3 regions of the Bradyrhizobium sp. USDA 4461 genome follow, and region 1 is predicted to be linked to each of the others. Evidence: predicted binding sites of a transcription regulator. Region 1 holds the regulator's gene; each other region holds the start of a gene.
What was found. The regulator PhoB, encoded in region 1, activates phosphate uptake and scavenging genes when phosphate is short. The targets are predictions, from matches to a motif close to TGTCATNNANCTGTCAT.
Positions count from the first base shown of each region.

Region 2: ACVINW_RS25060 (UDP-2,3-diacylglucosamine diphosphatase) is a predicted target of PhoB. The motif match lies at 4,339-4,355, and genes of this name have one in related genera.
Region 3: ACVINW_RS22535 (glycerophosphodiester phosphodiesterase family protein) is a predicted target of PhoB. The motif match lies at 2,617-2,633, and genes of this name have one in related genera.

Region 1 is NZ_JBSRXM010000001.1:1,629,122-1,636,593, forward strand. It holds gene ACVINW_RS07705 (acetylornithine transaminase) at 1-211, opposite strand, end outside; gene ACVINW_RS07710 (hypothetical protein) at 210-449, shown strand; gene ACVINW_RS07715 (GcrA family cell cycle regulator) at 710-1,222, shown strand; gene phoB (phosphate regulon transcriptional regulator PhoB) at 1,494-2,204, opposite strand; gene phoU (phosphate signaling complex protein PhoU) at 2,333-3,049, opposite strand; gene pstB (phosphate ABC transporter ATP-binding protein PstB) at 3,070-3,888, opposite strand; gene pstA (phosphate ABC transporter permease PstA) at 3,885-4,730, opposite strand; gene pstC (phosphate ABC transporter permease subunit PstC) at 4,735-5,724, opposite strand; gene pstS (phosphate ABC transporter substrate-binding protein PstS) at 5,971-6,981, opposite strand; gene ACVINW_RS07750 (sensor histidine kinase) at 7,118-7,472, opposite strand, start outside.
Region 2 is NZ_JBSRXM010000001.1:5,412,950-5,420,421, reverse strand. It holds gene ACVINW_RS25075 (caspase family protein) at 1-1,315, shown strand, start outside; gene ACVINW_RS25070 (threonine/serine dehydratase) at 1,383-2,372, opposite strand; gene ACVINW_RS25065 (glycosyltransferase family 4 protein) at 2,415-3,506, opposite strand; gene ACVINW_RS25060 (UDP-2,3-diacylglucosamine diphosphatase) at 3,503-4,315, opposite strand; gene thiD (bifunctional hydroxymethylpyrimidine kinase/phosphomethylpyrimidine kinase) at 4,687-5,484, opposite strand; gene ACVINW_RS25050 (Lrp/AsnC ligand binding domain-containing protein) at 5,688-5,933, shown strand; gene ACVINW_RS25045 (c-type cytochrome) at 5,998-6,927, opposite strand; gene ACVINW_RS25040 (CHRD domain-containing protein) at 7,095-7,472, shown strand, end outside.
Region 3 is NZ_JBSRXM010000001.1:4,881,353-4,888,824, reverse strand. It holds gene ACVINW_RS22545 (DUF4403 family protein) at 1-925, shown strand, start outside; gene ACVINW_RS22540 (ABC transporter substrate-binding protein) at 1,085-2,299, shown strand; gene ACVINW_RS22535 (glycerophosphodiester phosphodiesterase family protein) at 2,727-4,124, shown strand; gene ACVINW_RS22530 (PRC-barrel domain-containing protein) at 4,192-4,710, opposite strand; gene ACVINW_RS22525 (PRC-barrel domain-containing protein) at 5,063-5,440, opposite strand; gene ACVINW_RS22520 (response regulator) at 5,787-6,524, shown strand; gene ACVINW_RS22515 (ATP-binding protein) at 6,527-7,472, shown strand, end outside.

The DNA of each region.
Region 1 (7,472 bases):
GGTTCGACATGTGCCAGAGCCTGGTCGCCTGTTCCTGCAGCGCCTTCACCAGATGCGGATGCGCATGCCCGAGCGCGTTGACGGCGACGCCCGAGGTGAAATCGAGATAGCGGTCGCCGTTGGTTGCGATCAGCCAGGCGCCCTCACCGCGCTCGAAGCCGAGATCGACCCTGGCGAAGACGGGAAGCAGATGCGACGAGGCGTTGGTCATGGCGTTCACTGCCGGTTTGAAGCCGACAATTGCCGCGCGCCTTGACGCCAGCGCAGCAACGGCCAGCTTCGGAAAACAAAACGGCCGCCTTTGCGGGCGGCACGTGGGCAACATTCTATGCTGCGGCGGGTCCGTGTCAATCGCCAGGAGCCGGTCCTTTGCCGGGCTTCCTGCGCTGCCGAACGAGCGCAATCCGGAGCATTCCGGTGCGGTGGAAAAGCCTCACAGCAATGCTTAACTTTGTCGGAACATGTGGACGCACGGCCGCGGACTCTTGCGCCAGAGTCACGCCATATTGTAGCGTTTGGCCTGTCGGGTACGACATCTCGTGCGGCAGTACTGGACCCTCTAAGTAGCCTTTGTGTCTCGCGTAAACGTTCGGGCGCAACACCGCGCCCGGCGAGGGCTAAGGGATTCTGGCCGCAGGGATATTTGTCCAGATTTGGCTCGCAGCGCCGCTCCAATGACTGGCCGGCGCCATGCGAAAGGAAGAATGCGATGACGGTATTGACCTGGTCCGACGATCGCGTCGAGCAGCTGAAGAAGCTCTGGGAGTCTGGCCTTTCGGCCAGCCAGATCGCAGCGGAACTTGGCAATGTGACGCGAAACGCCGTGATCGGCAAAGTGCACCGGCTCGGCCTCTCCGGCCGCGCCAAGGCACCCTCCACGGCGGCGCCGCGGCAGCGCAAGGCGCGCCCCGCCCAGCACATGATGCGAGTGGCGCGCCCGGTCTCGCGCGGCAACACCGCGCTCGCGCACGCCTTCGAGGTCGAGATGGAGCCCGATCCGATCTCGTTCGACAACGTGGTGCCGATGAGCCAGCGGCTGTCGCTGCTCGAACTCAACGAGGCCACCTGTCACTGGCCGGTCGGCGATCCCTCGAGCCCGGAATTCTTCTTCTGCGGCGGCAAGGCGCTCGCCGGCCTGCCCTATTGCGCGCATCATTCCCGCGTCGCCTACCAGCCCGCCGCCGATCGCCGCCGGCCGTCGGCGAAGCCGCAGATCAAGTAGCCCTCGGGAAAACTACGGAAGACCTGAAAAACAAATCCCCGCACAAGCGGGGATTTTTTGTGAGCGAATGAACATCAAGGGCACATAGCCCAGGTCAAGCGCACTGCGCGACGTAAGGTGAGCACACGCGCCCCTCCCCACCCTCCCCCGCAAGGAGGGAGGGAGCCGGACAGTGTGCTCACCTCACGCGATAACGAGCCGCCGCTCGTGGCGCGATGGATTGCTTCGCTCCGCTCGCAATGACGATGACGGCTCTCGCCGGAAAGGCGACTTACGGCTGCGGCTCGGCTTTCGCGAAGCGGTCGTCGAGCGCGTAGCCGGCGCCGCGCACGGTGCGGATCGGATCCTGCTCGCGGCCCGGATTGAGCAGCTTGCGCAGGCGGCCGATATGGACGTCGACGGTGCGCTCATCGATGTAGATGTCGCGGCCCCAGACGCTGTCGAGCAGCTGCTCGCGGCTGAACACGCGGCCGGGATGCTCGAGGAAGAATTCGAGCAGCCGATACTCGGTCGGCCCGAGATCGATCGGACGGCCCGAGCGCGCGACGCGGCGCTTCTCGCGGTCGAGCTCGATGTCGCCATAGGTCAGGACGGTGGCGAGCCGCTCCGGGCTCGCGCGGCGCAGCAGGCCCTTCACCCGCGCCAGGAGCTCCGGCACCGAGAACGGCTTGACGATGTAATCGTCGGCGCCGGTGGCCAGACCGCGCACCCGCTCGCTCTCCTCGCCGCGCGCGGTCAGCATGATGATCGGAAGCTGCTTGGTCTCGGGCCGCGCCCGCAGGCGGCGGCACAGCTCGATGCCGGACAGGCCCGGCAGCATCCAGTCGAGGACCACGAGGTCGGGAACGCGCTCCTTGAGGCGGGTATCGGCATCGTCGCCGCGCCCCACCGTTTCGACATCGTAGCCTTCCGCATCGAGGTTGTAGCGCAACAGCGTCGTTAGCGCTTCCTCGTCTTCGACTACCAGAATGCGTGCGCTCATCGGTCTAAGTTCTTTCTCTGTGGTGATCTGTTGCCCAGACGCAAACCGAAACACTTAGCTTCTTGAGCATAATCCCCGCGGAAACGACTTGTCGAAGACAATCCGGTTCCGCGCGTGCGGATGATGTCCTAGTTACCCGGCACAGTGGTGGCAAAATTGGTCATGTCGCCCTTCGGGCGCTTGTCGGTGATCTGCTGGCCTTCGATCATGTAGAACACAGTCTCGGCGATGTTGGTGGCGTGATCGCCGATCCGCTCGATGTTCTTGGCGCAGAACATCAGATGGATGCAGAACGAGATGTTGCGCGGATCTTCCATCATGTAGGTGAGCAGCTCGCGGAACAGCGAGGTGCAGATCGCATCGACCTCCTCGTCGCCCTTCCAGACGTTCATCGCCGCCGGCAGATCGTGCGCGGCATAGGCGTCGAGCACCGACTTGACCTGCGACAGCACGAGGTCGGTCATGTGCTCCAGGCCGCGGATCAGCTTCAGCGGCTGGAAATCGCTCTCCAGCGCCGCGACGCGCTTGCCCATGTTCTTGGCGAGGTCGCCGATCCGCTCGAGGTCGGTGGCGACGCGCATCGCGCTGACGATCTCGCGCAGATCGATCGCCATCGGCTGGCGCCGCGCGATCGTCAGCACCGCGCGCTCTTCGATGACGCGCTGCAGATTGTCGATCTCGATATCGGCGGCGACCACGCGCTTGCCGAGCGCGACGTCGCGCCGGATCAGCGCGTCGACCGACTCGGTGATCATCCGCTCGACGAGGCCGCCCATCTCGGCGACCAGGCGGGTCAACTCCTGCAGGTCGCTGTCGAATGCCTTGGCGGTGTGTTCAGAAGCCATCATCTGTCTCCTCAGCCCGGTCAGCCGAACCGGCCAGTGATGTAGTCCTGGGTGCGTCGATCGCTCGGCGAGGTGAAGATCTTGTTGGTGTCGTCGAACTCGATCAGCTCGCCGAGATACATGAAGGCGGTCTTGTCGGAGACGCGCGCCGCCTGCTGCATGTTGTGGGTGACGATCGCGATCGTGTAATCCTCGGAGAGCTCCTGGATCAGCTCCTCGACCTTGGCGGTGGAGATCGGATCGAGCGCCGAGCACGGTTCGTCGAACAGGATCACCTCGGGACGCACCGCCACGGTGCGCGCGATGCACAGCCGCTGCTGCTGGCCGCCGGACAGCGACAGGCCGGAGGCGTTCAGCTTGTCCTTGACCTCGTTCCACAGCGCGCCGCCGCGCAGCGCCTTCTCGACCCGGTCGTCCATCTCGGACTTCGAGATCTTCTCGTAGAGGCGGATGCCGAAGGCGATGTTCTCGTAGATCGTCATCGGGAACGGCGTCGGCTTCTGGAACACCATGCCGACCCGCGCGCGGAGCAGATTGAGGTCGAGCTTGGGATCGAGGATGTTGGTCTGGTCCAGCATCAGCTGGCCGACCGCGCGCTGGCCCGGATAAAGGTCGTACATCCGGTTGAAGATGCGCAGCAGGGTCGACTTGCCGCAGCCCGACGGTCCGATGAACGCCGTGACGCGGTTGGTGCCGAGCGTCAGGTTGATGTTCTTCAGCGCGTGGTGCTCGCCGTAATAGAAATTGAGGTTACGCACCGTGACTTTCGGCGGCGCGTCCGGAAGCGGCACCTGGGGAACGTGGCCCGCGACAGTCGTGGAGACGGAAAGCTCGGTCATTTTGCGGTCCTTTCGGCACCAAGGATACGCGCGCCGATATTCAACGCGAGCACGGTGAAGGTGATGAGCAGTGCGCCGCTCCACGCCAGTTCCTTCCAGTAGGCGTAGGGGCTCTGCACGAAGTTGTTGATGGTCACCGGCAGGTTGGCCATCGTCTTGGTCAAATCCCAGCTGAAGAACTGGTTCGACAGCGCGGTGAATAGCAGCGGCGCGGTCTCGCCGGCGACACGCGCGGTCGCCAGCAGCACGCCGGTGATCAAGCCGCTACGCGCAGCACGATAAGCGATCCGCTTGATCACCAGCGAACGCGGCAGGCCGAGCGCGGAGGCCGCCTCGCGCAACGGATTGGGCACCAGCAGCAGCATGTCCTCGGTGGTGCGCAGCACGACCGGGATCACGATCACGGCGAGCGCAAGACTGCCTGCGATCGCCGAGAAGCCGCGCATCGGCACCACCACCGCACCATAGATGAACAGGCCGATGATGATCGACGGCGCGCTGAGCAGGATGTCGTTGATGAAGCGGATCACCGAGGTGAGCTTGTCGTGCTTGCCGTACTCGGCAAGGTAGGTGCCGGCGAACAGGCCGAGCGGCGCGCCGATGCCGACGCCGATTACGGTCATGATGACCGAGCCGACGATGGCGTTGAGCAGACCGCCGTCGGTCGAGCCCGGCGGCGGCGTGTTCTGGGTGAACAGCTGCACGCTGAGGCCGGCAAGGCCGTTGTAGAGCAGCGTGATCAGGATCAGCGCCAGCCAGGTGACGCCGAACAGCGCCGCACCGACGCAGAGCGTGCGGATGATGATGTCGCTGCGGCGGCGGGATTTGTAGATCGGGTTCATGGCGTCACTTCCCCGCCTTCTTCTCGAGCCGCATCAGCATCAGCCGCGCGCCGGCGAGCACGAAGAAGGTCAGCACGAACAGCAACAGGCCGAGCAGGATCAGGCCGGACTGGTGCAGGCCGTCGCTCTCGGCGAATTCGGAAGCGATCGCCGCCGAGATCGTGGTGCCCGGCGCGAAGATCGACGACGAGATGCGGAACGAGTTGCCGATGATGAAGGTCACCGCCATGGTTTCGCCGAGCGCGCGGCCGAGCGCCAGCATGATGCCGCCGATCACGCCGACCCTTGTGTAGGGGATCACGACGCTGCGGACGACTTCCCAGGTGGTGCAGCCCATGCCGTAGGCGGCTTCCTTGAGCACGGGCGGCACGGTCTTGAACACGTCGACCGAGATCGCGGTGATGAACGGCAGCACCATGATGGCGAGGATCAGCGCCGCGTTGAACAGGCTGAGATAGGACGGCGGGCCGGCGAACACCGCGCCCAGCACCGGAACGCCCTCGAAGATCCGGATCATGAACGGCTGGAACGTGTTGGCCAGGAACGGGCCGAGCACGAAGAAGCCCCACATGCCGTAGATGATGGAGGGGATGCCGGCGAGCAGCTCGATGGCGATGCCGATCGGGCGGCGCAGCCACTGCGGGCAGAGTTCGGTGAGGAACACGGCGATGCCGATGCCGACCGGGATCGCGATCAGCATGGCGATGACCGAGGTGATCAGCGTACCGTAGATCGGGCCGAGCGCGCCGAGCACCGGCGGATCGGCCGAGGGCGCCCAACGCTGGGTCCAGAGGAAGGCGAAGCCGTATTCCTTCATTGCCGGCCAGGCGCCGACGATCAGCGACAGGATGATGCCGCCGAGGATCAACAGGACCGAGATCGCCGAGATGCGGGTGATCCAATAGAAAGTGAGATCACCGAGCTTAAAGGCACTGAGGGCCTTGGCGCGATCGTAAGGTCCCGCGGCTTCCATCACATCGCCCTGAACAGCCATGTCTGCCACGCCAATTCCCTCTTTACTATGTGAAAGCCACGCAAACCGCCACGCCCCGAAGCGATCTCCAGTGACGCCTGTGACCCGGCACCGTTCCGGCCGCGCCTGCCGGAGGCGCGAACCCCGGACCCCTCCCGCGCTTGTTGCCGCGGTGATCGGAGCCCGGGTCTTGATCGCTCAACAGCTTGGTCGTTCAACCTGTGCCGCCCTCGACAGGCGGCACAGGCGTTGTCCGATGCGGTGGACTTAGCTCTTGATGTCCGAGGACCAGGTCTTCTCGATCAGCTTGACGACCGAGTCCGGCATCGGGATGTAGTCGAGCTCTTCGGCCGCCTTGCCACCCTTCTCGAAGGCATATTTGAAGAACTTGATCGCTTCCTGCGAGGCCGCCTTGTCGGTCGCGTCCTTGTGCATCAGGATGAAGGTCGCCGCGGTGATCGGCCAGGAGGCTTCGCCCGGCTGATCGGTCAGGATGACGTAGTAGCCGGGAGCCTTGGCCCAATCGGCATTCGAGGCGGCAGCCTGGAAGGCGGCGATGGTCGGCTGCACGGTCTTGCCGGCCTTGTTGACCAGCGCGGTGTAGGTCAGCTTGTTCTGCTTGGCGTAGGCGTATTCGACATAGCCGATCGCGTTCTTGGTCTGGCTGATGTTGCCGGCAACGCCTTCGTTGCCCTTGGCGCCGACGCCGACCGGCCACTCGACCGCGGTGCCGGAACCGACCTTGGACTTCCAGTCGGCGTTCGACTTGGAGAGGTAGTCGGTGAAGTTGAAGGTGGTGCCCGAACCGTCCGAACGGCGCACGACGGTGATCGCGTCGGCCGGCAGGGTCAGCTTCGGATTGAGCTTGGCGATCGCCGGGTCATTCCACTTGGTGATCTTGCCGAGATAGATGTCGCCGAGCACTTCGCCCGAGAGCACGAGATCGCCCGACTTGATGCCTTCGACGTTCACGACCGGAACAATCGCGCCCATCACCATCGGCCACTGCACGAGGCCGTCCTTCTCGAGCTGCTCGGCCTTGAGCGGCGCGTCGGTGGCGCCGAAGGTCACGGTCTTGGCCTGGATCTGCTTGATGCCGGCGCCCGAACCGATCGACTGATAGTTCAGGCCATTGCCGGTGTCCTTCTTGTAGGCGTCAGCCCACTTCGAATAGATCGGGAACGGAAACGTCGCGCCCGCGCCGGTAATATCGGCAGCGAAGGCCGACGTCGAAGCGGCGACCATGCCGGCAGCGACGATTGCTTTGATGAAATTCATGGGGTGGTCTCCATCTTGTGGGCGAAGCGCCGAATGCGCCCGATCGCGCCCACGCCGGTCCATCTAGGAGCGGTCGGTGCTGCTTTTACGAAGGTTGGATGACAGTTGGATGACAGAGCTAAGCAGCTGAAAACGCTCAGCTATGGGTCGGTAACGGGGTCTTCGGCCGGGGAAAACAGGCGGTAAAGGTCGCGCCATTGTTCGGCACGCTCTCGATCAAAAGACGCCCGCGATGACGGTTAAGAATATGTTTCACCAGAGATAATCCGAGGCCCGTTCCGCCCTGGTTCCGGCTGTCGCCGACGTCCACCCGGTAGAAGCGCTCGGTCAGCCGCGGCAGGTGCTCGGGCGCAATGCCGGGGCCGAAATCCCGTACCATGACACGGATTTCGGGCGCCCCCTCGCCCGATGCGCTGGATGCGGCCTGATTGAGCGACACTATGACGCGCCCCCCGGAGGCGCCGTATTTGAGCGCATTCTCGATCAGGTTC
Region 2 (7,472 bases), 3.8 Mb from region 1:
GCTCGCCAATCCCGGCAACGACGCGCAGTCGATGGCCGAGCTGTTGAACGCGGCCGGCTTCGAGGTGATCGCCGCGACCGACCTCAGGCAGGGCGACATGGTGAAGGTGTTGCGGGACTTTTCCGACAAGGTCGCCGCGCGCGGCCCCAACACGGTCGCGATGATCTATTACGCCGGCCACGGCGTGCAGCTCGCCGGCGAGAACTATCTGATTCCGGTCGACGCCAGGATCGCGACGCCGTCCGATCTCGACGGCAATTCGGTGCGCCTCGTCGACGTGATGGGCACGCTCGAGAACATCCCGAGCCGGATGCGCATCGTGGTGCTCGATGCCTGCCGCAACAACCCGTTCCCTGACGTCAACGATGCCGGCCGCGGCCTTGCCGTCGTTGACGCGCCGAGCGGCTCGATCGTCGGCTATTCGACCGCGCCCGGCATGGAAGCGCAGGACGGCAGCAACGACGGCCACAGCCCTTACACCAACGCCTTCCTGCGCCTGGCGCGCCAGCCCAATCTGCCGATCGAGCAGCTGTTCAAGCGCGTTCGCCTCGAGGTCAACTCGGCAACCGACGGCCGGCAGACGCCGTGGGAAAGCTCGTCGCTGACCTCCGATTTCACTTTCTTCGGCGACACCGCGATGGCGGCGGCGCGCGCGCCGGCGAATGGCCCGGTGGTGCAGATGGCGTCGAACCTGCCGAACCGCTCGGTGCGCCAGGCCTATGACTTCGTGCTGTCGGAGGGCCGGCCGGACTATTATGAGGAATTCATCCGGCTCTATCCGCGCGATCCGCTGTGTGACCGCATCCGCTTCCTGCTGACCAACTGGATGCAGGTCGCGGCCTGGCACAAGGCGGTGCTCGCCAACACGCCGTTCGCCTACAAGACCTTCCATGACAACTTTAGCAACAGCCCCTACGCGCAACAGGCCCTGAAGCTGCAAGCGCAGCCGAAAGCAATCCCGCTGATGCAGTTCACGCGGCTTTCGAGTCGTCAGGCCTTCCGGCCGATCAATACTGGCGCGCAAGGCGCGACCGGAAAGATCGCGACCATGCCCGCGCCCGGCGCGAAGCCGGTCGGCATGCCGGGCTCGATCGGCAAGAGCAAAGTCGCAAACCTTCCTGCGACGAATGCCGGCAGCAACACGTCGAACCCCGTCATGAAAGGCAACGGCAGGCAGCATGTCCGCACCGAGCGGCAGAGCATGCCAGTCAACCGGATGAGATCAGGCGGCAGCCATACGGCCTTCCATTCGGGTTCATCAGGCTCGCACGTCGGCGGAATCGGCGGCGGCCACGGTGGCGGGTTCAGGCACTGATCCGCAGCACAACGAAACGGAGGCAGTGCGACCACCGCCCTGCCCCCTTCTTTTCAAACTGCTGATCTCAGGCGACGAGCTTCGCGAACAGGTCGGCATCGACATTGCCGCCGGAGAGCACGATGACGACGTTCTTGCCTTTGGCGTCGATCCGGCCCGCCAGCAGCGCGGCGAGACCGATTGCGCCACCCGGCTCGACCACGAGCTTCAGCTCGCGATAGGCAAACGCGACGGCGGCACCGACCTCGTCGTCGGAGGCGCTGACGCCGTTTGCCAGCAGCTTGCTGTTGATGGCGAAGGTCAGCTCGCCCGGCATCATCGCCATCAGCGCGTCGCAGATGGTGCGCGGCGCAACCGCATGCGCTTCGCGATGGCCGACCTTGAGCGACAAGGCATGATCGTCGTAGCCCGCGGGCTCGGCGACGATCACCTGGGCCTGCGGATACTTGACCTTCACCGCGGTGGCGACACCGGCGATCAGGCCGCCGCCGGAAGCCGGCGCCACGACGATGTCGGGCACAAGCCCGAGCGCGGCCATGTCCTCGGCGATCTCGCGGCCGGCGGTGCCCTGGCCCGCGATCACCAAGGGATCGTCATAGGGAGGCACGAGCGTCGCGCCACGCTTGCTGGCGATGCCGCTGGCGATCGCCGCACGGTCGTCGCGATCGCGATCGTACAGCACGACCTCTGCGCCGTAGGACTTGGTCCGCTCGCGCTTGGTGAGCGGCGAGTCCGCAGGCATCACGATGGTCGCCTGCATGTTGAGGATCTTCGCCGCCGCGGCCACGCCCTGGGCATGGTTGCCCGAGGAGAACGCCACGACGCCGCTGCTCCGCTTGTCCTGTGGGATCGAGGCGAGCTTGTTGAAGGCGCCGCGGAACTTGAACGATCCGGTCCGCTGCAACATCTCGGGCTTGAGGAAGACCCGGCTCCCGACGCGTTCGTTGAGAACGGGAAAGGTCAGCAGCGGCGTGCGCACCGCGAACGGCGCGACCACCCTTGCGGCGGCATCAATGTCCGCGGCAGCGACGGGTGGATTTAGAACGGTGTCCGTCATCCGCAATTTGTATCGCGCCGGCAGGCAGCCCGGCAAGACGCTTTAGCGTGAGGTTTGGTGGCTCGCCGGCAATGCCGCAAAATGATGCTCTCCGGCACCGAATTCCAATGCCTCCCCCTCACCGTCCGGCGGCGCGGGGCGGACATTCATGCAGCGATCGATGAACACCCGGGCCGACGCCTGCCAGGTGTGGAGCGCGGCAAAATCGACGCAGGCCTGGCGCGGAATGCTGAGTGCCTCGAGGCAGGCGTGGTGCAGATCGTCGTCGAGCACGCCGACCGGCGCCGCGCCGATCACGTCGCGAGGACCGGTGACCGGAAAAGCGGCAACCGGCAGGCCGCTCGCCAACGCCTCGAGCAGCACCAAACCGAACGCATCGGTGCGGCTCGGGAAAACGAACACATCGGCCGCGGCGTAGATCTCAGCCAATTCTTCCCCATGGCGGGCGCCGAGGAAAACGGCGTCCGGATATTTCCGCTCCAGCGCCGCCCGCGCCGGGCCGTCGCCGACCACGACCTTGGTGCCGGGCAGGTCGAGATCGAGGAATGCCTCGAGGTTCTTCTCCACCGCCACCCGGCCGACGCTGAGATAGACCGGCTGCGGCAGGCAGAGATCGACGTCGCGCGGATGGAACAGAGCGGTGTCGACGCCACGCGACCACAGCACCACGTTGCGGAAGCCGCGCTGGCGCAGCTCGGCCGCCAGGGCCGGGGTCGCGGCCATCACTGCCCGGCTTGGCCGGTGGAACCAGCGCAGCGCGCGCCACACCCAGGCCTCCGGGACCGGCGTGCGTGCTGACACGTATTCCGGAAAGCGGGTATGGAAGCTAGTCGTGAACGGCAGGCCGTGCTTGCGGCAATAGCGGCGCACCGAGAGCCCGATCGGGCCCTCGGTCGCGATATGGATGCTGTCGGGCTTGGCCGCCTCGATCAGGCTCGCGACCTTGGCCTGGTAGGGCAGCGCCAGCCGCAGATCGCGGTAGCTCGGCATCGCGAAGGTGCGGAACTCGTCCGGCGTCAGGAAGCTCACCTCGACGCCGAGCGATTTCGCCGCCTGCGCCATCATGGTCAGCGTGCGGACAACCCCGTTGACCTGGGGATGCCACGCATCGGTCGCGACCAGGATATGCGTCATGCAGCGCGTGCCGTCACTCGCGGAACGGGCGCGATCCGGCGCACCGGATCGGTCCAGGTGATGATCTCGAAATGGCCGTCCTCATGCTCGGCGAGCGCGGTGCAGCTCTCCACCCAGTCGCCGCAATTCATGTAGCGGATGCCGTGCTCGTCATGAATCGTCGCGTAGTGGATGTGTCCGCAGATCACGCCGTCGCAGCCGTGACGCCGCGCCTCTCCCGCCAATGTCGCCTCGAACGCGCCGATATAGTTCACCGCCTTCTTGACCTTCAGCTTGGCCCATTGCGATAGCGACCAATAGGGCACGCCGAACATCTTGCGGAAGAAGTTGACGAAGCGGTTCATCTGGATCGCGAAGTCGTAGGCCTTGTCGCCGAGATGGGCGAGCCAGCGCGCGTTCTGCACCACGAGATCGAAGATGTCGCCGTGGATCACGAGGTAGCGCTTGCCGTCGGCGCCGGTGTGAACGGTGTTCTCCACCACATCGATGCCGCCGAAATGCGTGCCGTAATATTTGCGCAGGAACTCGTCGTGGTTGCCCGGGACGTAGATCACCTTGGCGCCCTTGCGCGCCTTGCGCAGCATCTTCTGCACGAAATCGTTGTGGGTCTGTGGCCAGTACCAGTTCGACTTCAGCGCCCAGCCGTCCACGATATCACCAACCAGGTAGATCGTGTCGGCATCGTGAGAGCGGAGGAAGTCCAGCAGACGGTCGGCTTGCGAACCGCGGGCTCCGAGATGGACATCGGAGATAAACAAAGTGCGAAAGCGCCGCTCGGGGCTTTCTTCACTCAAGGAGTCACTTCCCATGCCTGTGCACCTAACAGATTCCTGTGACAAGGCGATGACGATCCCCGCGACCCAAGGCCCCACAAACAGTTAACGAGAATCAGCAGTACGCCCCTCCAATGCGGATAACAGCGGCGTGCGACAATCTGGCGACACGGGCGGTCGCCGCTGTGTGGAACGGGCATTACGGAAATGCACGGGAGCTCTCGTCCACCGTCATTGCGAGCGAAGCGAAGCAATCCATCGCCTCGCAAGCGGGGATATGGATTGCTTCGTCGCTGACGCTCCTCGCAATGACGGGCTTCACCGTTGCAAACGAGCGTAATCCGGGGCCTTCGCGCGCGGAGGGTTCATTCCCGGATTGCGCTGCGCTTCATCCGGGCTACAGGCAATCAGTAGTAATTGTGAAAATGATGCACCGGCCCATGGCCGTGGCCGACGGCAAAACGATCGGCGGCGGCGATCGCGTCCGTGATCCAGGCCTTGGCATGACGCACGGCAGTCTCCATCGTCTCACCCTTCGCGAGTCCTGCCGCGATCGCCGACGACAGCGAGCAACCGGTGCCATGCGTGTTTGCCGTCGCGACGCGCGGCGCCGACAGCGCGATGCTGCGCTCGGCGTCGATCAGATAGTCGATGCTGTCAGCACCATGTCTGTGGCCACCCTTGACCAGCACCGCGCGACATCCCATCGCCAGCAATCGCTTGCCCTGCCGCTCGACATCGGCTTCGGTCGAGGCGACCGGCTCGTTCAAAAGCGCCGCCGCTTCCGGCAGGTTCGGCGTGATCAGCGAGGCCAGTGGAAACAGCATGGACTTCAGCGCATCGACCGCCTCGGCGGCCAGCAGCCGATCGCCTGAGGTTGCGACCATCACCGGATCGAGCACGACGTGGCGCGGCGCCCAGCGCGTCAGCCCTTCGGCGATCGCAGCGATGGTCTCAGTTTGCGCCACCATGCCGATCTTGACCGCACCGACATCGAGGTCGGAGAACACCGCATCAAGCTGGGCGGTGACGAATGCCGCCGGCACCGGATGGATGCCGCTGACCCCGGTGGTGTTCTGCGCGGTCAGCGCCGTGATCGCGGAGGCGCCATAGACCCCGAGCGCCGCGAAGCTCTTGAGGTCGGCCTGGATACCCGCCCCGCCGGAGGAATCCGAGCCCGCAATGGTGAGCGCGATCGGCGTCATCGTGCGACACCGGCGGTCGAGACGAATAAGATCGTGACAATTGGGACCATGGCCTGTCCTAGCCCGGCCGCGCACCGGCAGCAAGTTCGCCTGACTTTGCCGCGCGTTGGCCTTGAGTTGCCGTTGCCTTGCCCCTTCCTGTCCCCTTGCCTTGGCCGCCGGTTTTTGGCCTATAGTCGGCCAAAACCCCGGAGACGACTTTGATGGTTCCTTTCTTCGTCCAGATCAAATGCAAGCTCGGCCAGTCCTACACCGTCGCCAACGCGCTGGCGGAAGCCGAGATTGCGTCCGAGATCTATTCCACCGCGGGCAATTACGACCTCCTGGTCAAGTTCTATGTCGACCACGACACCGACATCGGCCATTTCATCAACGAGAAGGTTCAGGTGATCCCGGGCATCCAGGACACCCTCACCATCATAACCTTCAAGGCGTTCGGCGCGAAGTAGAGCATGATCCGGTAAAGTGCGAAGCGGCTTTCCGAGCGGATCATGCTCAAACAGGAACCCGCTGCTAGGGCTTCTTCTCGGGCTTCGTCGGCTTCGGCGGCCCCTCGACCGGCGGCAGCGACTTGATGTAGTCGGCGATCGCGTCGCGATCACTTGATGAGAGCTGCGAGGTGTTGCGGATCACGCGCACCATCGATCCGCCGGCGCTGTCGCCGTCCGGCGTCTGCCCGCTCTCGAGGAAATAGGCGACATCCTTTGCGCTCCAGTCCGCGATACCCCTCGGCGTGATGTTGGGCACCCAGCCTTCGCCTTCCGGATTCGGGCCGCCGGCGAAGCGCTGCGCGGTGATGATGCCGCCGAGAAAATTCCGCGGGCTATGACATTCGGCGCAATGGCCGAAGCTGTTGACCAGATAGGCCCCACGATACCACTGCGCCGAGCGGCTTGCGTCCGCGATGAACGGCTTGTCGTCCATGAACAGGAATTTCCAGACCCCGACATTCCGCCTGATGTTGAAGGGGAACGGCAAATCATGGTCGCGCACCTTGCCGGCAACCGGCGGCAGGGTCTTCAGATAGGCGAACAGGTCGCGCACGTCATTGACCCTGGCGTGCTGATACGACGTGTAAGGAAACGCAGGGAAATAGTGCGTACCTGACGGCGAGGTCCCCTTCATGACCGCGGTGACGAAATCGGCCTCGCTCCAGCGGCCGATGCCGTCGTTCGGATCCGGCGAGATGTTCGGCGCGTAGAAGGTGCCGAACGGCGACGGGATCGCGAGCCCGCCGCCCAATCTGGTGCGGTCGTCCTGCTTCGGCACGGCGTGGCAGGAGGAACATCCTCCCGCGTTGAACGTTGTGAGGCCGTTGGCCAGGTTGGGCTGGTAGGCGGGCAGCGCGCTCGCAGCAACGGTCGCGGGGATGGTCAGCCACCAGTACACACTGAGGCCGATGATGCTGGCGAGGCCGGCAAGGAGAAGAATTCGTCGCAACATTCACCGATCCGTCATTGGTCGCGTCAGCATATCAACCACTATGATGACAACCCGTCGTACAAGCTCTCATCAAATTTGCCGCAGCTCACGATCATTTTGGGAATAATTCGGCAAACCCGCTGTTGAAGAAACTGCAACCGTCCTGTGACGTCAAAGGGGAGAGAACCATGCCAAACAAGACCTTGCTTGCCACGCTGACACTCGGTGCTGCCGTCGCCCTCGCCGGTCCGGCCTTCGCCGAGAAGCTGCACGCCAAACTGGACGGCAAGTCCGAAGTGCCTGCCAACACCAGCGCCGGCACCGGCACTGCCGATATCGACTACGACGCGGCCAGCAAGAAACTCAGCTGGAAACTGACCTATTCCGGCCTGTCAGGCCCGGCCACGGCGGCGCATTTCCACGGTCCCGCCGAGGCCGGCAAGAATTCCGGTGTCGCGGTCGCGATCCCGAACGCGACGTCGAGCCCGGTCGAAGGCAGCGCCACGCTGACCGATGCGCAGGCCGCCGATCTGCTCGCCGGCAAGTACTATGTCAACGTCCACACC
Region 3 (7,472 bases), 3.3 Mb from region 1:
CAAGCCGGTGATCGACAAGGCGGTGGCCGACCAGATCTCCGCGGTCGAGGCACGATTGCGCAACGACCCGGTGTTCCAGAACAACGCCCGCGCGCAATGGGCCAAGGCCTGCCGCTCGCTCCCGCTGCAAGGCACCGGCGGCACCGCATCGATGCCGCCGATGTGGCTCGAGCTGCGGCCGATCCGCGCGATCGCGGCGCAGCCCAAGGTCGATGCGTCCTCGATGATCCTGACGATGGGGATCGAGGCCGAGACGCGGATCACCGAAACACAGACCACGCCCAACTGCCCGTTCCCCGACAAGCTCTCGATCGTGCCGCCGATGTCGAGCCAGATCGCGATCGGCCTGCCGGTCGACATGTCCTTCACCACGCTGACGCAGCTGGTCGAGGCGCAGCTGAAGGGCAAGACCTTCCCCGAGGACGGTTCCGGCCCGGTCGACGTCACCGTCAAGAGCGCGAGCATCGCGGCCTCCGGCGACCGGCTTTTGATCTCGCTTCTGGTGCATGCCAAGGAGAAGAAGAGCTTCTTCGGGCTCGGCGCCGAGGCGACCGTGCATATCTGGGGCCGGCCCCGGCTCGACCAGGCGGCGCAGACGCTGCGGCTCGCCGACGTCGAGCTGGCGGTGGAATCCGAGGCGGCGTTCGGCCTGCTCGGCGCCGCCGCGCGCGCGGCGGTCCCGCACATGCAGCAGGCGCTGGCCGACCGGCTGGTCGTCGACCTGAAGCCGTTCGCGGCCAACGCCCAGCGCAAGATCGCCGCCGCCATCGCCGACCTGCAGAAGAACGAGGAAGGCATCCGCGTCGACGCCGACGTCAACAGCATCCGCCTGGCCGACATCGCGTTCGATTCGAAGACGCTGCGGGTGATCGTGGAGACCGACGGCACCATCAAGGCCGCCGTCACCGCATTGCCGGCACTGTAGCCTTGCCCTCTCCGCGCCAGCGGGGCGAGGGCAACAGCTTTCCGCTCATCGAGTAGCGGCAGCCCATATGCCCAAAAAGTCGTCTTTGCGACAGGTTGCCGCACCGGATAGAAGGTGCCCCGTGGAAGCAACCAACGAAAAGTCAGGGAGACAAACTCGATGAAATCGCTCTTGGCCGCAGCGGCGGCCGGCTTCGCGCTCGCGGTCTCCGGCACCGCAGCCAACGCCCAGATCTCCGACGACGTCGTCAAGCTCGGCGTGCTCACCGACATGTCGAGCCTCTATGCCGACGCCACCGGCAAGGGCTCGGTCGCCGCCGTCGAGATGGCGGTCGCCGATTACGGCGGCAAGGTCAAGGGCAAGCCGATCCAGGTCGTGGTGGCCGACCACCAGAACAAGCCCGACGTCGGCGTCGGCATTGCGCGCAACTGGTACGACAACGACAAGGTCGATGCGATCCTCGACGTGCCGACCTCATCGGTCGCGCTGCCGATCTCGGCGCTGACGCGCGAGAAGAACAAGATCCACATCAATTCCGGCGGCGGCTCCTCCGACATCACCGGCACCGCATGCTCGCCCAACACCGTGCACTGGACCTACGACACCTATGCGCTGTCGAACGTCGCGGGCAAGGCGATGGTCAAGCGCGGCGAGGACACCTGGTTCTTCGTCACCGCCGACTATGCCTTCGGCATGGCACTGGAGCGCGATGCCGCCAACGTCGTCAAGGAGAGCGGCGGCAAGGTGCTCGGCGACGTGCGCCATCCGCTCAACTCGTCGGACTTCTCGTCCTTCCTGCTGCAGGCGCAGGCCTCCAAGGCCAAGGTCGTGGCGCTGGCCAATGCCGGCGGCGACACCACCACCGCGCTGAAGCAGGCCGCCGAGTTCGGCCTGGCGCAGGGTGGCCAGAAGCTGATCGCGCTGCTGATGGAAATCACCGACACCCACGCACTGGGCCTGAAGGCGACGCAGGGCCTGATCGTCACCGACGCCTTCTACTGGGACATGAACGACGAGACCCGCGCCTTCTCGAAGCGCTTCAACGAGAAGGTCGGCCACATGCCGACCATGATCCAGGCCGGCCTCTATTCGGCAACCATGCATTACCTGAAGGCGATCGAAGCCATCGGCACCGACGAGGCGCCGAAGGTGATGGAGCAGATGCGCAAGACGCCGATCAACGACTTCTTCGCCAAGAACGGCCATATCCGAATCGACGGCCGCATGGTGCACGACATGTACCTGTTCGAAACCAAGAAGCCCGAGGAATCCAAGGGCGAGTGGGACCTCTACAAGCTGATCGCCACCGTGCCCGGCGACGAAGCCTTCCGCCCGCTCGACAAGGGCGGCTGCCCGCTGGTGAAGTCGAACTGACGCGCGCGCCGCTGCGCTCCCTCTCCCCGTTCTTACCGGGAGAGGGTTGGGGTGAGGGGCTGTCTCCGCGTACACGTCGATAACCGCGCTCGCGGAGGCTCCCCCTCACCCGGAATGCATCTAACGATGCATTCCGACCTCTCCCCGCACGCGGGGCGAGGTGAAGCGGTGCCCGCTGCTCGATCCGGCGCAAGGTCCTCTTCTTGTCCCAGGTGCCGCACCGTCGACGCATTCGATTGCGCACGGCGACCTCAGAAAATCGAGCTTGGAAGATCGATCGATCCACATCCTCTTTCGTTTGGATCGCGCTTCCCCTCAGTCATCCGCTTGTCAGGAGATTGAGACAAGAAGACAACAGCGTCAGCCCTGGTCGGTTCGGGCGCTCGTGGCATCAACCCGATGCCAGGCTGGAGATGGAGACTTGGCCGTGAAGCAGTTTTGTTCGCGACGAAAGATGCATGTTGGAGCGATGCTGCTCGGCGCGACGGCCCTGGCGATCCTGCTGCCGTCGATCGCGTCGGCGCAAACCGGCCCGGCACCTTCAGGCGCCAAACCGTTCCTGACCGTCGACGGCAAGCTGCCGCTGGTGATCGGGCATCGCGGTGTGCCGGGCCTGGTGCCCGAGGAGACCGAAGCCTCGTACGAGCTCGCCGCCGACCTCGGCACCGACTCGCTCGAAGAAGACCTGCATCTGACCAAGGATTGCGTGCTGGTGGCGCGCCACAATCCATGGCTCGGCGACAACACCAACGTTGCCGAAGTGGCGAAGACCAATGCGGACGTCGCCAAACGCAAACGCACGACGCCGGGCGTCCGCGTCAAGGTGAAATGGGTGCAAACCCAGACCAGCGGCCCGGCTGAATATCCCACCGACCTCCTCGATCCGGCCGATCCGAAGTCGGTGCTGAAGGCGCTGATCGTCGACAGCGATGATCACACCAACGACTGGTCGATCACCGATTTCACCATGGCCGAGCTGAGAACCTGGATCGCCGGCACCACCTATGATGCAGCCAACGAGCGGCCGAAACTGTTCAACGGCAAGTTTCCGATCATCAGCTTCCAGGACATCATCGACATCGCCAAGGCCAAGAGCAAGGCGACCGGACGTTCGATCTCGGTCTATCCGGAAACCAAGAACCCGACCTGGAACAATGCCCAGGCGATCGCCAATGGCTGCGGCGCGCCCGGCAGCCGTCCGCTCGAGGACGCCCTGATCAAGATCATCAAGGAGAACGGCCTCAATTCAAAGGACGCGCCGATCATCGTGCAGAGCTTCGAGCCCGGCAGCCTGAAATACATGCGCAGCCACGGACTGGAAACACGGCAGGTCCAGCTGATCGACGGCAACGGCGTCGACTTCAGGACGGGTAAGGTGCTGCTCAACAATATCGCCAATTCCCGCCCCTACGACTGGACGGTTGCGGGCGACAGCCGCACCTTCGATACGATGCTGACGCCGGAAGGCCTCGCCGAGATCAAGACCTATGCCGACGGCATCGGTCCGTGGAAGGCCTATATCGTGCCGTACAAGATCTCGCCCTGGACGGACGAGAGCGCCGACGGCAAGCCGACCAAGGGTTCGACGGCGGACGCCAGGACGCAGGACGCAACCAGCGTGATCGCCGACGCGCACAGGCTCGGCCTGTTCGTGCATGTCTTCACGTTCCGCAACGAGAAGAAATATCTCGCCGCCGACTACCACGGCGATCCGGCCCTTGAATATCTGAAGTTCTTCCGTCTCGGCGTCGACGGGGTGTTCACGGATTTCACCCACACCGGCGTCGCCGCCCGCGCGGCTTACCTGCGCGAGCTCGGCCGGTGAAGCCTGCGCAACAAAAGCGCGCCCGGCATCACCGGGCGCGCTTGTCTTTCACGTCATGCGCTATGCGTCAGTCGGTCGAGTACTTGAACTCGGGCATCGCCTTCAGCTCATCCTTGGTCGCGCTGAACACCGCGTGATCCGGATACCAGGGATTCGGCTTCGAGGACGATGCCGCAGGGGCCGCGCCCGTTGTGGTCGTCGACTTGTTCGTGCTGCCGGTGTTCGCAGCACCGGTATAGGCGACCGGCTCGTTGACGAACTTCACCTTGTCGATCGGCACCGCGACCAGGTGCTCGCCGACACCCAGGAAACCGCCGACGCCGATCACGACCGCCTTAATGGCACCGCCCTTGTCCATCAGGAGATCATTGATCGAGCCGACGCTCTCGTTACTGTCGTTGTAGACGCTAAGGCCGACGACCTTCGACGCGCGCCAGTCACCCTTGTAGGTGTTCGGCGAGGTGGCCGCCGTCGATGCCGGCGGTGACATCTTGTTGTCGGTCTTGTCGGCGGGCGTTTGCGCGACCGCGACGGTCGCAAGCAAAGCCGAGCCGGCAACGCCGGCGATGATTGATTTGATCAACATGGTTGCGCTCTCCTCAGTTCGCACAATCGATGCTGGGAGAACCCGTGATGTCAGCGACCGTTCCTATTGCGCCTGCGCTCAAAAGCCGCTCCGGTATGACGGAACACGGTCACGGTGCAGCATGCACCGGCAACTTTTCGATAGACGGGACGTTGCAGTGCTTGACGAAAGCGATCGCCGCATCTCAACTAGGCTGCGGTTGAGCCTCACGACTGCGCCGGACGCGCAGTCCCTGATGTGACGATGTTTGGCTCACTAAGTCGTCCCGGCGAACCGCGCGGCATGCACGCGCGCCCGAGCGGGCATCAGCGATCGACATCCGTCGATCCCGCGCGCGCCGGTCGCCGTGCGATCAGAAGCCGCCCCAATAGGGCGGCACGCCATAGAAGCGATGCAGCTCGACTTCCTGCGAGCGATCGCCCCAGTCGAAATCCTTGTCGGCGCGAAACGACGGCGCCCGCTTCAACTCGTCATCCTCGATGTCGAGTTCATAGGCCTCGAACTTCGGGTTATAGTGCAACCGGCCCCACGGCAGCGGAATCAGGTTGGTTCCGATCCCGAGGAAACCGCCGAAGCTCAGCACCGCGTATGACACCTTGCCCGAGATCTTGTCGATCATCAGCCGCTCGATGTGGCCGATCATGTCGCCATTGGCGCGGCGCACCGCGGTCCCCTCAACCCGGTCGCTTGCAATCAGCTGATGCGGCCTTGTCCTGACCTCGACAGCCATTTCACCCTCCTCAACCTGAGCCCTTATCTGAGCCCTTGCCCGAAACTTGGCCCGGACCATGGCCCGGACCTTGGCTTGAAAGAGAAATAACGCGTCGCCGGGCAAACGGGTTCCGGCCCCGATATGACAGCGAGCCTTGCCTTTTTCCGGCTGCCCTGGCCGTCACGCCTCCCGGTCCGAGCCGGTTGGAGTTCGGCCCGGATATCAACGCGTTAGCTTGATGACAGAACGCTAACTTTTCTCCCCGCCGGGGACCTGTTTAACTCGATCGGCTGGGCAAGACTTAGAAACACACTGAAACAAAATTCCTGAGCCGCTTTCCCCGAATCACGGACAAAAGATCGGTATGACCCAGGCTGCGCCCAATATCCTAGTCGTCGAGGACGATCGCGAGACGCGGTCCCTCATCGCAAAATATCTCCGCACCAATTCCTGCCACGTCACGACCGCCTCCGACGGCCGCGAGATGGCCAAGGCGATGACCGATCACCGCGTCGATCTGCTGGTGCTCGATGTCATGCTGCCCGGCGAGGACGGCCTCAGCCTGTGCCGCAAGGTGCGCGCGGAGTCGCAGACGCCGATCATCATGCTGACCGCGCGCGGTGAGGACGTCGACCGCATCCTCGGCCTCGAGATGGGCGCCGACGATTATTTGGCAAAGCCGTTCAACCCGCGCGAGCTGTTGGCGCGGATCAACGCGGTGCTGCGCCGGCAGGCCGCCGCGCGCAACGCCAGCGCGATCGAGGGCGCGACCACGCTGACTTTCCTCGGCTGGCGCATCGACATCCGCTTGCGCGAGCTGCGCAACCCCGACGGCGCGCGCGTCGCCATGACCAGCGCCGAGTTCGACCTGCTGCGGACCTTCTGCGAACGGCCCGGCCGCGTGCTGTCGCGCGACAGCCTGCTCGACCTGACGCAGGGCCGCAGCGCCGGCTCGTTCGAGCGTTCGATCGACGTGCTGGTCAGCCGTATCCGGCGCAAGATCGAGCCCGATCCGCAGGAAGCCACCATGATCAAGACGGTGCGTTCCGGCGGCTATGTGTTCACTCCGAGGGTGGAGGCGGTTGCCGCGACGAGCAACTGACCATGAAGCTGCTGCGCGTGCTGAGTCTGCGGGGGATCGGCGCCCAGATGGCGGCGCTGGTCGTCGTCTCGATCGTCGCGCTGCATCTGATCATCACCGCCACCTTCCTGATCCATCGCCCGGATCGGCCCGATGCGTCGGATCGCTGGCACACCCAACTCGCCGCCGCCGCGCAACTGCTCGGGCATGCTCCGGCATCGGAGCGGCCGCGGCTCCAGGCCGACATCGCCCGCGCATTCCCGCAGCTTGCGGTCGGCGACCTGCCGGCCGACGCCGGCGCGCTCGCCGAGACGGACGCGCCGAGCCTGCACGCGCTGCGCCGGCTCGGGGCCGGCTATCGCGTCTTCTCGCTGCCGCGCGAGGCGGGTTCTGCGCCGCATGACAGCGAGATCCGCCGCGTCGCGATCCGCCTGCCCGACGGCGCGATGTTCGCCGCCAACCTGATGCCGGATCAGCACATGCGGCCGTTCTGGGGCGGTCCGTGGATGATGACGGTGCTGTTCGCCGTCATCAGCGTCACCCTGCTCGGCCTGTGGGCGGCATGGGCGCTGACCGCGCCGCTGTCGTCGTTCGTCAAGGCGGCCGAGACCTTCAGCCTGAACGGCGCCGAAGCTCCGCTGCCCGAGCGCGGGCCAGAGGAGATCCGCTCGCTCGCCAAGGCGCTGAACCGGATGCGCGAGCGGATCACCGCATTGATCGACGACCGCACCAAGATGCTGGCCGCGATCAGCCACGATCTGCGCACGCCGATCACGCGGATGCGACTGCGCGCCGAATTCATCGAGGACGAGACCAATCGCCACCGCATGCTGCGCGACCTCGACCAGATGCGCTCGATGCTGGAATCGGTGCTGTCGTTCCTGCGCAACGACCGCAAGCTCGAGGAGATGACGCTGGTCGACATCGCGAGCACGCTGCACCTCGTCACCGACCAGTTCGTCGACATGG